DNA from 3 places in the Bradyrhizobium sp. KZN70725 genome. Region 2 is predicted to be linked to each of the others. Evidence: riboswitches for the same ligand, from Rfam matches in the RefSeq annotation. Region 2 holds a riboswitch; each other region holds the start of a gene.

Evidence for each region. A riboswitch is a leader RNA that binds a small molecule or an ion and turns the genes downstream of it on or off. The one in region 2 is predicted to bind cobalamin.
Region 1: another riboswitch for cobalamin. It lies ahead of ACZBJS_RS34590 (TonB-dependent receptor); the one in region 2 lies ahead of ACZBJS_RS28115 (ribonucleoside-diphosphate reductase subunit alpha).
Region 3: another riboswitch for cobalamin. It lies ahead of metE (5-methyltetrahydropteroyltriglutamate--homocysteine S-methyltransferase); the one in region 2 lies ahead of ACZBJS_RS28115 (ribonucleoside-diphosphate reductase subunit alpha).

What each region holds. Positions count from the first base shown of each region.
Region 1 is NZ_JBUYWT010000057.1:13,385-17,761, reverse strand. It holds gene ACZBJS_RS34600 (ABC transporter substrate-binding protein) at 1-14, opposite strand, end outside; gene ACZBJS_RS34595 (hypothetical protein) at 221-394, opposite strand; gene ACZBJS_RS34590 (TonB-dependent receptor) at 506-2,788, opposite strand; cobalamin riboswitch at 2,898-3,095, opposite strand; gene ACZBJS_RS34585 (FecCD family ABC transporter permease) at 3,208-4,251, shown strand; gene ACZBJS_RS34580 (ABC transporter ATP-binding protein) at 4,248-4,377, shown strand, end outside.
Region 2 is NZ_JBUYWT010000035.1:80,457-84,833, forward strand. It holds gene ACZBJS_RS28110 (radical SAM/SPASM domain-containing protein) at 1-680, opposite strand, end outside; cobalamin riboswitch at 2,052-2,267, shown strand; gene ACZBJS_RS28115 (ribonucleoside-diphosphate reductase subunit alpha) at 2,364-4,301, shown strand; gene ACZBJS_RS28120 (ribonucleotide-diphosphate reductase subunit beta) at 4,292-4,377, shown strand, end outside.
Region 3 is NZ_JBUYWT010000084.1:13,958-18,334, reverse strand. It holds gene metE (5-methyltetrahydropteroyltriglutamate--homocysteine S-methyltransferase) at 1-1,910, opposite strand, end outside; cobalamin riboswitch at 2,010-2,211, opposite strand; gene ACZBJS_RS39035 (hypothetical protein) at 2,934-3,371, opposite strand; gene ACZBJS_RS39030 (nodulate formation efficiency C protein) at 3,445-4,269, shown strand.

The DNA.
Region 1 (4,377 bases), on a different contig from region 2:
TTCGCAAACCTCATGGCACCGCCCCCAGCAAGGACCCAGCGTCCATGCGAAGCCTAGCATCCAGGGGGTGGGCAACCAATCCGGAAGGGTGGTCCGGCCGATGACCTCGCTGCGACCTAATGTCTGCTTGGCGACGACGAGCCGGGCTCGGTAGCTCGCGAGCTACGAGGCCGCCGCGCGCGACTGCGCGCAGGATCTGTGGATCGATATTCGCCGGGCCTCACAACGGCTCGTCATCATTGCCGTAGCGGTCGAGCTTCGGCGTGGCGATGTCGCCGTCCTCATAGTACTCGTCGTCCTGCAACGCTGCGGGTGGCGGAGGCTTCTTCGACTTGTCGTCGGTCTTGTCCTTGATCTTCGTGCCGCCCTTGGTCTGCTTCCCGGCCTTGGCCATGCGTTTCCCCTGCGCGGGTCAAATCAGCTGCCGGAACTCTACCCCAGTTTCGGTGCGTTTGTAATGTTCGGAGACGGTGCGCGGGGCAGACCCGCCCCACCGGTTCACGCTCTAAAACGTCGCGCCGGCCTTTACCATGTAGGTGCGGCCGGGCAGCGGATAGGCCGAGAAGCGGCCTTCGGTGAACGTGCTCGCGATGGCGTAGTCGTAATAGAGCGCGTTGAACAGGTTGTTCACGCTCAGTGACCAGAAGAAGCGGTCAACTTGCCCGCTCAGCTTGATATCGGCGGTGGCGTTGCCGGGAATCCGGCTCTGGGTGTTGGCCTGATCGTTGTCCATGATGCGCGAGCTCCAGGCCCGCACCGTGGCGTCGAGCACCAGATAGTTCTGCCAGATATTCCAGGTGACGCCGAGATTGCCGGTGTAGCGCGACACCAGCGGCACGTCGTTGCCGGTCCAGATGCCTTCGCGGAACACCGCGCGGGTGATCGCCATGCCGCCGCGCAGGGTCACCGTATCGCTGAACTTGAGCGAGGCACTGGTTTCCGAGCCACAGCGGCGGGTGGGGTCGAGGTTGGTGTTGAAGAACAGCACCGGGTTGAAATGGATCTCGTTCTCGAGATCCATCAGATAGACGCTGGTCTGGACCTGAAACAGGTTGGTCTTGACCCGGAAGCCGCCCTCGACATCCTGCGAGGTCTGGGTCTTGAGCTGGAAATTCTGCGGGATCGGGGCGAAGGTCAGCGGATCGAACGACGGTCCGGATGCGACGCGCTCGTCGACATCGGGCGTGCGGAACGCGCGCGCCGCGCGGCCGAACACCGAGAAGGTGTCGGTCAGGCGATGCTCGGCGCCGACATGCAGGGCGTATTGCGTCTCGTTGCTGTCGAGCGGTGCCGCCTGCGTGTCGAACGCGAATGGCGCATTCGGGTCGTAGCGATCGCGCGCCGAGATGCTGGTATTCTGGACGCGCGCGCCGTAGGAGATGTCGGTCGTTGGCAACAGGCCCAGCGTATGTTGCCAATAGCCGGCCACGCTCTGCTGCTCGATATTGTAGATGTGGAACGGGTCGACGCCCTGATAGGCGCCGCGCGCCTCGCGGAAGCTCGAATCGTAATAGTCGATGCCGGTCAGGATCGTCGACGGCACGCCCAGCATCACATTCTTGACGCTGAGCCGCGGCGTCAGCGACCAGGTCTGCAGCGCGGCATCATTGTAGGTCGAAGCGAAGCTGATGGTCGGCATCGTGCCGAAGAAGCCGCTCTGCGTCTCGCGCTGCCGCCAGCCGCCGTCGACGATGAGGTCGACGCCGTTCATCAGCGTCTTGGTGAAGCCGGCGGTGACGCTGGCGGTCTGCTGGTTGGCATAGTCGAAGGGCGTCGCGGCGCCGCGGCGATCGGTGAGCAGCTCGTTCACGCCGATCGACGGATCGACCAGCCGTCCGCCGGGTAGGCCGAGCTTCTGGTCGCTGCCGGTGACGGTCAGGAAGGCGGTGAGATCAGGCGTCGTGTAGTTGATGTTGCCGACGGCGTTGCGCTGGTCGAGCGCATTGTTGACGCGGTAGCCGTCGGACTTGATGCCATTGCCGTAGAACGAGGTGGACCACGGTCCGGAATTGAGCGCTGCGGAGACCGCGGCCATGCGGGTGTTGAACGAGCCAGCTCCGGCCTCGGCCCGCATCGTCGTCGGCGGGCCGCCGACGCCGGTCTTGGTGATGATGTTGACGACGCCGCCCACCGCATTGTCGCCGTAAAGCACCGCGCCGCTGTTGCCGCGCGTGATCTCGATGCGCTCGATCGAATCGAGCGGAATCGTGGTGAGGTCGAAGCCGGCCTTGTCGACGTCGTTGAGGCGGCGGCCGTTGAGCAGGAACAGCGTATTGTCGGTCGCGAATGCGCCGAAGCCGCGCAGGTCGACCGACGTCTTGGCGCCGTTCGGTCCGCCATAGGGCGTTTGCAGCTGCACGCCCGGCACCTGCGCGAGGATCTCGGGTAACGACTGCACCGGCGAATGCGCGATGTCGTCGGCGGTGATCACGGCCGAGGAGGTGCCGACAATGCCGGCGAACTGGCGGCCGCCGGTGCCGCCCGTTCCGGTGGCCACACCGGTCCCTATCGTGCCCGATCCGGCTCCGCTGCCTGTATTGTTGCCTTGCGAGGTGCCCGGCGCCGGGCGTCGCGGCGCCGGCGCTTCGTCAGCGGCCGGCCTGGCGCGCGTGACGTTCTGGTCGCCCGGCTTGGTGACTTCGATCGCCGGCAGCTGATCGGGAGCGGGTGCCTCCTGCGCCCGCGCTGCGGAGACAAGGAATGCCGGCGCGAGCATCGTCGCCGGCGCGATCATCGTCGACGCGAGCAGAAGCGCGCGGCGCCGCCGATGGAAAGGGAAGGAGAACATAAGCAAGGCCTCGGCAACGTCAGTGGCACGTCACCGCGAACCAGTCTCACCATCGTGCTCACAGCATCAGGTGAAGCTCATGCCTGTACTCCCCGACCGGCAGCATCGCGTGTGACCACGGCTGACGGCAGGTCTCCTGGCTCGCGGGTCGTTACCCTTCGTCGCCTTCCCAGGACCGAGATTCCCAGTGGCCTGTGACGAAGGATTCACCGCATACAGTTGCGGGGGCAGCCGCGGCGTTGGGGAAGTTTCCCCGTACCGCATTCCCTTTTCATCTCATGAAAGAACCGTCATGTTCATCTAGGGTTCGGCCGGGTAGCAAAGTCAATCCGGCGGAAGTCGGGCGGCGGCCGCGCGGCCACGGTTTTTGTCGAGTGTCGCTTGTCTGCCACGGCGATCGCTGTAAGAGCATGGATCCGATGAGCGTGCAGGATTTTGCCTTGGCGGCCGAGGTCGCGGCGCGGCGCCGGTGGGGCGCCACGGCGGCGCTGCTCGCGCTCGTGGTCCTGTTGTGCGTGCTCTCGCTCGGCATCGGGCCGGTGCGGCTGTCGCCGCTCGCGGTGGTCGAGGCGCTGTTCGGCGGCAGCAGCGATGTGGCGCAGGTGATCGTGCGCGAGATCCGCCTGCCGCGCACCATCCTGGCATTTGCGATCGGCGGCATTCTCGGGCTGTCCGGTGCGGCGCTGCAAGGGCTGCTGCGCAATCCGCTGGCCTCGCCGTCGCTATTCGGCGCGCCGCAATCGGCGGCGTTCGGCGCGGTGCTGGTGATCGCGCTGGGCCTCGCCGATGTGCGCTCCTACGCGCTGCCGGTGGTGGCGATCATCGCCGCGTTCGGCTCGGTGTTCGCGCTGCTTGCGATCGCCGGCCGCAATGCCGGGCTGTTGATCCTGATCCTCGCTGGGCTCGCGATCTCGAGCTTTGCGGGAGCCGCGACCGCACTGGTGATGAATCTCTCGAGCAATCCGTTTGTGGTGCTGGAGATCGCGTTCTGGCTGCTCGGCTCGCTGGAGGACCGCAGCTTCCAGCACGTGGCGCTGGCGCTGCCCTTCATCGTCGCGGGCGCCGCCATCCTGCTCAGCCAGGCGAGCGCCTTCCGCGCGCTGACGCTTGGCGAGGAGGCGGCGCAGAGCCTCGGCGTCGACGTCGGGCGGTTGCGGCTCTTCGTGATCACGGGCGTGGCGCTCGGCGTCGGCGGCGCGGTCGCAGTCACCGGCACGATCGGTTTCATCGGCCTCGTCGCGCCGCATCTGATGCGTCCCGTGATCGGTCACGATCCGGCGCGGCTCTTGGTGCCGAGCGCGCTCACCGGCTCGGCGCTGCTGCTCGCCGCCGACATCGCGGTGCGCATCATTCCTTCAACCTCGGACATCAAGGTCGGCGTGCTGACCTCGATCATCGGCGTGCCGTTCTTCCTCTATCTGATCATGCGCGAGCGCCGCGCGCTCGGCGGAGGCGTGGCATGACGCTGCTCTCCGCCGCGGCGCTCAATGCCTCGCTCGGCAGCCGCAAGGTGCTGCACGATGTCTCGCTGTCGCTGCCGTCGGGCCATCTGGTCGCGCTGGTCGGCCCGAACGGCGCCGGCAAGACCA
Region 2 (4,377 bases):
ACATCGCCGTTTGGAAGAAGGACATTCCGATGTTGCTGTTTCCCATTGCATGTCAGAGTGCCGGCGATCGGCTGCCGCGGGGTGATCATTTTCGGATCTATATGTCCTCGCCTGCTACTCAGCGGCCGCAAGCGTTGCAGCTTTTTGGCGGGGATTACATCGGCTAGATCAGGATGGATTTTACCCAGGATCACAAATTGAATCGAGGGAATGTTTGCCTCAATCAGTCGGCGCATGACATTGATGTAGTTTTTTCCGACGAGGCGGCTGTTCATATAAGTGCCGTCGTCGGGAACGTGCACGACGAAAGTCTTGAACCGGAGCATTTGCAGGCGTCGAACGTCAGTCCCGTTCATTCCAACAAGGGTCGTGAAGATCCGGACGTCGTGGCCGCGTGCGTAAGCATGCTCAACCATCGTGCTGCAATGCGGATGCAACCAGGGCTCCGAATATCCGGAAAAACTAATGCCAGTAGCTGTCGGTACGCGTGAGAGACATTGCTTGAAATCCTGAACACCCAGATGCTTGGCTTGGGATACGGGCCTTTGGCGATCTGCAAACTTGTCCTGGGAGCAATAAGAACATCTGACGATGCAGCCGGTGGTCGTGGTTATCTCCAATACCCGATGGCCGGGCTCAACCACACGCAACTCTTGTAAGACCCTAGGGTATGCCGTCATGTATCTGGTCCTTTCAGGTGCCGGAGCAGGCAATTGCCGCAGATCGAGCGCAGCTAACGCGGCGTCGCGCCTTGCCTGAAACGATCGCAACCGGAGTTTGGACGTTGGGCGAGATGCCTTGAATGAAGCCCGTGCCTTGCCACGCTGGTTTCGACAACAGGGTACAGGAGGACCAGTCCGGCGCTCCTCTCTCTGGGTGTCGATTGCCGCCTACCACCATGTCTGCGCCTAGCATCCTCCTTTCCTCCAGAAACACGTCAGCTCGACAGCTCTTGATGTTGTCGAGGAGAGCCGCAAATCGGGCTCCGGGGGGGCTCGATCCTGAGGACCACATCATCTCCGTGTCGCCGGACCGAGCAGTCAATCGCCGACATGGGACCGCCCAGAGGCGACATACGTTGTTCCGATCGCGTCCGAAATGCCAAGCTTGTTTGCCAAACAGTCGTGGCTTGCGCCGAATCCTGCAACATGACGTCGGGTACGATTCAAGCGCGTCGGGCGTGATCCAGCACGGCCCTGGAGGCTTTCGCGTGTTGCGAAGAGTGCTCTGGGTCGCGATGAGAGGCGCGACGATCCGGAAATCCTGATGGACGCGGCCGAGTAGGACCAACCTGACTTCTTTGGGCACCGAACAGTAGGCGAAGCCTTTATCGGCAGATCGCGAGAATGGGCCAGACAATTGGTCCGCTACAAACATGCACCGGGCGCGTGCCGAATTGATCAGAAGGGCGGCGACCTAGATGCGCCGCGACCAAATCGATCTGCTATGCGCGCCGAACAGCAGCTATACTGGCTAGAAAGATATTGACCAGGCGATCTCGGTGGGACGCGCCGCCGCGGACCTGCTCCTTCATTGTGAGACAAGGCTTGCGCCGACGGTAAATTCACGAAGGGAGCCGGTTTCGTCGCGCTTACAGCGGCTTAGCCGCTGCGAGCTCGATGAGCTTTCGTGTTCTTCAAGGCCCTCAGCCGTTCGAGCAGCGAGATCGCACGGGGAGCGTCGTGCGTCGAGGAGCTGACTGCGTCGGCTACGTGCATGATAGCTTTCCAGCGCCTTAGACACGATTTCATCTGGATCGTTGACGCTGATAGCTTCGAAGATCTTGAGCTGAAGATCCGCTCATACTCATCGGAACGGAAAAAACGGTCTCAGAGCCTTTGGTAGGGTCTACGTTCCAGATCAGCATAGACTGATGAATGGTCGGCTGGATTTCTGGATTGATTTGCCTGAACAGCCACAGGTGGACGTGTATGGATAGCGGAACATACCGGTGCTCGGCGTCGGCCGCTCCATTCATTGACTTCGCGGTGTCCTCTTCTGAAGCTTGATGTACCCCAAACGAGACTTGACGAATCTCGGCAAGTGACGCCTAGATGTAGATCTGTCATGGTTCTTCCATCCTTTATCTTGTAGGACAGGAAGCTAAGAGGGAACCCGGTGCGCCGAACGGCTACTCCGGGGCTGCCCCCGCAACTGTAAGCGGTGAGCGGTTGTCATCATGGGCCACTGGCGCAGAAACGCGCCGGGAAGGTCGACAGCCGCAGCGACCCGCAAGCCAGGAGACCTGCCGCGACAGAACAAACGTCCTCGGGCGGGGTGCCCCGGTGGAGCGCTTGCACTGAGGGACGTTTGTCTCCTGCAAGTCGTCCGTGGCCCCGGCTCCAAACATCGCGGGGTTGCCGATGTCGCCGTCTTTTGATTTCGATCAGCAGGGTCATCTCGTTACACCATCCAGTGTGCGGGCAGCGCAAGCACAGGCAGCGCTTGCCCCGCTTCAGCGGTCTGTTGCGCCGCCTCCATCGCTGGCTCCGCTGCCGCGTCCCCTCGCGCCAGCTCCAAAGCCGTCTGACCTTGCCCTTGATCGATCGCGCGACAGCCTCCTGACATCGTTCGGCAAGCTGACATTGACCGACCGTTATCTGCTCGCCGGCGAAGGCGTCCAGGACATTTTTGCGCGGGTATCGTGCGCGTTTGCGGACGATGTTGCACATGCTCAGCGTCTATATGATGCAATGTCTCGACTGTGGTTCATGCCGGCGACGCCGGTGCTCTCGAATGGCGGCAGCTTGCGTGGTCTACCCATTTCATGCTTCCTCAATTCGGTCTCGGATTCGCTCGAAGGTATTGTCGGCGCCTGGAACGAGAACGTCTGGCTTGCCTCCAACGGCGGCGGCATCGGTACCTACTGGGGGAATGTTCGCTCGATCGGCGAGAAGGTTAAGGGCGGTGTCACCTCGGGCATCATCCCGTTTATCCACGTCATGGACGGCCTGACGCTGGCGATCAGTCAAGGCTCGTTGCGGCGCGGCTCGGCGGCAGTCTATCTCGATGTCCAACATCCCGAGATAGAGGAGTTCCTTGAGATCCGGAAGGCGTCCGGCGACTTCAATCGTAAGAGCCTCAACCTGCATCACGGCATCAACGTTACTGACGAATTTATGCATGCCGTGCGAGCCGGGACAGCGTTCGCGCTTCGCAGTCCAAAGACCAGCGAAATGGTTCGCGAGATCGATGCTCGCCAGCTGTGGCAACGTATCCTCGAGAACCGGCTGCAGACCGGCGAGCCTTATCTCTTGTTCATCGACACCGTGAACCGCGCCCTTCCCAAGCACCAGCGCGACCTCGGCCTCAAGGTCTCGACCTCCAATTTGTGCAGCGAAATTACCCTGCCGACCGGCATCGATCATCGCGACGAGGAGCGCACCGCGGTGTGCTGTCTCTCATCGCTCAATCTCGAGACATGGGACCGGTGGAGCGAGGAGCCGGGCTTCATCGAAGACATCATGCGTTTCCTTGACAACGTGCTCACCCACTTCATCACGGTGGCGCCGGAGGGCATGAGGCGTGCCCGCTATGCTGCCCTACGCGAGCGCTCCGTCGGCCTAGGCGTCATGGGCTTGCACTCGTTCCTTCAGGCCAAGGGCATTCCGATGGAGAGCGCTCTGGCCAAGTCGTTCAATCTGAACATGTTCCGGAAAATCCGGCGGGATGCCGACGCGGCGTCGGTGACGCTCGCTCGCGAGCGCGGCCCTTGCCCGGATGCGCTGGAACGCGGCGTGATGGCGCGATTTAGCCATAAGATCGCAATTGCGCCGACCGCCTCGATCAGCATTATCTGCGGCGGCGCGAGCGCTTGCATCGAGCCAGTCCCGGCCAACATTTACACCCATAAGACATTGTCTGGCGCCATCTCGGTGCGCAATCCGCATCTCGCCAGGGTACTCACGGCCAAAGGCGCCAACACCCCGGCGATATGGCAGTCGATCATAGCGCACGAGGGATCGGTCGCTCATCTCGACATCCTCTCGGAGCACGAGAAAGCGATCTTTCGCACCGCTTTCGAGATTGACCAGCGCTGGATCATCGAGCTCGCCGCCGACCGCGCGCCGTTCATCTGCCAGAGCCAATCGATCAACCTCTATCTGGCGGCCGACGTCGATAAGTGGGATCTCCATATGCTGCATTGGACGGCATGGGAGCGCGGATTGAAAAGCCTCTATTACTGCCGTTCGAAGTCGATCTCGCGCGCAGCGTTCGCCGGCAAAATCAGCGGCCGTGACGAGGCGGAACGACCGCAGCCGCAGCGCACCGACTATGAGGAGTGCCTTGCATGTCAGTGATTGACCTCTCGGCTGTCGATCCGCGCACGTTGATCGGCAAGGGACGGGTCGGCCTCCTGGACTCGACCGGAAGCTA
Region 3 (4,377 bases), on a different contig from region 2:
GCCCACTCCGATCGGCGCAATGGCAACCCTTCGCGAAGGGCAGCTTCGTCGATCTGGATCATGCTCGCACCGGCTATCTCGAGATCGCGGACTTCGTCGCGGATCGCCAGTGCGATCTGCCGGCAGACCTCGCCTCTTGGAATATCATCGCGAACAAACGACCAGTTCAATATTGTTACTGGTCCGGTCAACATCGCCTTCACCGGCTTGCGGGTTAATGATTGCGCATAGAGCCACCAATCTACAGTGATCGGTTTGGGCCGCAAAACATCGCCGAACAGGATCGGTGGCCTGACACAGCGCGAGCCATAGGATTGTACCCAACCGTTCCTGGTAAATGCGAATCCGGCGAGTTGCTCGCCGAAGTACTGCACCATGTCATTGCGCTCGAACTCGCCGTGCACGAGGACGTCCAGACCAATGTCCTCCTGCCAACGCAGAGCGCGCGCGGTCTCCTCCTTGAGGAACTTGTGGTATTGCTCTTCGCTCATCGCGCCTTGCGCATGTGCTGCGCGGGCATTACGGACCTCAGAGGTTTGCGGGAAGGATCCGATCGTCGTGGTAGGAAAGGAGGGTAGTCCAAAGCGCTTGCGCTGGATCTCGGCCCGACGGACAAATGGGCTGGCGCGCCGGCGCATGGCCTCGTCAATCGCTCGCATCCGCACCGCGAGATTGGCATCACGGATCTTTGGTGAAGTCCGGCGGACGGACACGGCCGACTGCGATTCAGCAAGACTTTCAGCCACATTCTGATCACCCGCGAGCGCCCGCGCCAGGATTGCTAGCTCACGCATCTTCTGTACCGAAAAGGCAAGCCAGCTCTTGAGATCGGATGCAAGTCCGGTCTCGAGTTCAACATCGACGGGCACATGAAGCAGCGAGCAGGACGGAGCGATCTGGACACGATCCCTGCCAAGCTTGGCAATGGCGGGATCCAGTTGCTGGCGGAGCGTCGACAGGTTCGAGCGCCATACATTTCGTCCGTCGATGACGCCGAGGGACATGACGAGGTCACTTCGGCGGGCAGCAATGATCCGGCCCAACAGGTTCGGCGCGCGAACCAAATCCACGTGCAGTCCGGCGACGGGCATGTTCAAAGCTGTGTCCAGATTATCGCCGAGATCGCCGAAATAGCTCGCGACCATGATCTTGACGTCCGGTACTTCCCTGGCGAGCCGATCGTAGACGTGTAGCAAAGATCTTCGCGCCCCCTCCTCCAGATCAAGAACCAGGCAGGGCTCGTCGCATTGAACCCACTTTGCTCCCCGTTTGGCTAGTTCCTGCAGAACCTCGACATAGACCGGTATCAGCTCATCCAGGAGCGACAGCGGCTGGAACGCAGGATCCGCACTCTTGCCAAGCTTTAGGAATGTGACCGGCCCGATCAGCACAGGGCGGGTCTGGAACCCGAGGGCTTTGGCTTCCTCGTACTCCTCGATAGGCTTTCGCGAGGACAGGCGGAACGTCTGTCCTCGATGAAATTCAGGGACCATGTAGTGGTAGTTGGTGTCGAACCACTTGGTCATTTCCTGTGCGGGCGCGCCATATCCGCCCGATCCGTGGCTGCAACTCGCAGTCTGGCGGTCCCACTGTGAACCGCGGGCCATCTCGAAGTACGTCTTGAGCGAAACCGGTTCGGTTTTCGAGGCGTAGATTTCCGGAATGGCACCAACCATGACGGAGGTGTCGAGCACCTGGTCGTACAACGAGAAATCGTTGGACGGAATGACGGTGACACCGAGGGATTTTTGGCGGGCCCAGTTCGCAGCACGCAGGCCAGCTGCATCCTCGAGCAATTGCTGTTCGCTAATTGCGCCGGCCCAGTAACTTTCAAGCGCGCGTTTGAGCTCGCGCCTCGGGCCGATCCGAGGCGTTCCAAGCGTAGCAACCGGAAGGGAGAGAAGAGACATAGCGCTAACCCCGTAGTTGGGGGCAAAGGCGATGGCGGACGCAAGCAGGATCGCCCGAGCGGCGGCTGCTTGGCGCACCACCGGGACACCCCGCCCGTGGACGTATATGTGGTCGAGGCAGGTCTCCTGGCTCGCGGGTCATCGCCGCTGTCCGGCCTTCCCGAAGCCGCACGGGCTTCAGTGACTTTGTTGGACAGCGGCTCGCCGCTTACAGTTGCGGGGGCAGCGCCGGCCTGTTCACCGGCTTCCCTCTTAGCTCCGAATCCAGCGGGACCGGAGAACCTCTACTATATCGATTATCGGCAACAGACCGCTTCCGTCAACCTCTCAGATGACTCTCTCACTTCAATGCCGCCATCGGTGACTCACATGGCCATTTAACGTCGAAAGTTGACCACGATTGGAAGCTCTCTCCAAATATACGTGTCGAAAAGAATTGTCGAAGGCGCGAGTCGCGGCGCTTCCGGCGTGCCGGCGTCCTGTCTCTCGACAGCCATGAACCGCCGCCAGGGCAAAACACCTGCGCAAGTTTCATCAGCATACTCGGCGCGCATGTTGATCTACGAGCCAACCAATCTTGGTAGGCGATTTGCGGCCTCTCATGCCGATAATACTCGGGCACGCATATCGATTCGCCTCAACGAACACTGGGACCCGCAATGAAAATGGCTGTTTGGAGCGCCGTCGGCGTCTTTGCTGTCACCGTCTTTGCGGTCGGCCTGTTCGGGTGGTTGGTGAAAGCGTTCATGAATCAACCCGTCAGACAGAGGCTCTCGAGAATGTTGAGCGACGCGAGAGGAAGTTAGCGCGACTTGATCGTTTCTCGCTTGCCGGCCGCCGCGATTGGAAACAGCGGCTCATCCAACCATGAATGCTTGGCCGAGGCAGCTGGACGATTAACCAGATCGAACCATCGTGCGCGTAGGCAGAAACGCGCGCGCCATATCATGTGCCTGCCTGACGACGCGCTTTCGAACGATTCCGCACGCCCGGCGGTGACGAGCGACTTTTGCTTATTATCAATTACGAGCCGATAGAGATCGGCTGATAGAGATCGCTGGGCGTTCGGGTGAGCACACCGGACGGTTCAACAGCTTTCAACGGTGCCTCCCGATTTCTCATCCGTAAATCGGCAGCGGCTTTCGCCTGCGCCTCTCGAAGATCGGCGCGACAAAAGCTGAACCGGCCCGCGCGGATCGGCTGAATGGAAACATTGAAACGAGCGCCGTCGGAAAGCCAACAAACATTGCAATAATCTGGCGCGATTTGCCGGCTATTTCCTGGCACGAAGGATGCAAGCTCAGGGGTGCCCAGGCTTCTCCTCCTGGGCAGGTCCAGCACAGCAAATTGAGGTTGTGGCTGGCCCACTGAAGTTAGCGGCGCGTGACATCGAGGGGACAGCGCCTGCTCGCGCGGGACATCGGCAGGCGCCCGTGTCACGTTGCCGCTAACTTCTTCCAATCGAGGATAGCATTGAAGGCTGCCCGCTTTGACGTGTGGATGAAAAACCGATGGTCCGGCCGTTATGAAGAGAATGTCTGCAAGAGGCGTGCTCTGTCTCTGTCAATCGCTGATTTTCCTTGCTGGGCTGGTTGCGACGGGCAACAGTGCGCGAGCCGGCGAAAACGCGCTCGTCGAACGAGTCAAGTCAACCTGGCGAGCACGAAATGGTGAGACAATCGAGCACATTGTCTCGAAAGTCTCGAAAGTGGCGCACTTCGTCCCTCGAAACTGGGGAATCGCCGAAGGCATCGACCACACTGAGTATGTTTATCTTTCCTGGACCAGACATCAGGATAACAAATCAGACGAACATTACCTTATTACCTGGAAGATCGGGACCGACGGAAAGATTGAAGTTGCGTCTCCCTATGCAAAGCCCATCGAACTCGGCTGGCACGCCCTGGCGCTTTCGCTCATCGCCAGTGAAGTCACCGACGGCGAAAACGACGCAAACCTTCGTTTTCTGCATAATCCGGTCAATTTCAACTTTGTGACGACCGCGCAGGGCAAGCTCGGAGATCTTCTCCGGCACGGCCGCTGTCATATTATCGAACCTGTTGTCGTGGATTACGTTACGGCGGCGAATGACAAGCCAACGGAAAAAGCGCACCGGTGGCGCGTTCTGCTGTTGGTGAACTGCAACATACCAGGCCCTCGCTACTTTACCGAAAATGGGGTCATCACCTTCGTCAAGCGCGAGGGACACGATTGGGAGCCGCAATCTTTCCTTGCCAAGAGGATTGCGACTTTTCCTCCCGGCGCCTGGTTCCATCACATAGAGCCAAACGAACGGGACACATTGGAGGGGGTGCGAAAGGCCTCGACAAATGATCAGGATGGCAGCGCTACTCCTTGAGCGCTGAGCGCCTCGGGCCAAAGCAGGACCCATGCGCTGGAAAATTGACGCGTCCAGCTATGCCGACAGGAGGCGAGCCTCTCTCCGGCCTGCAAGCCCAATTAAGAA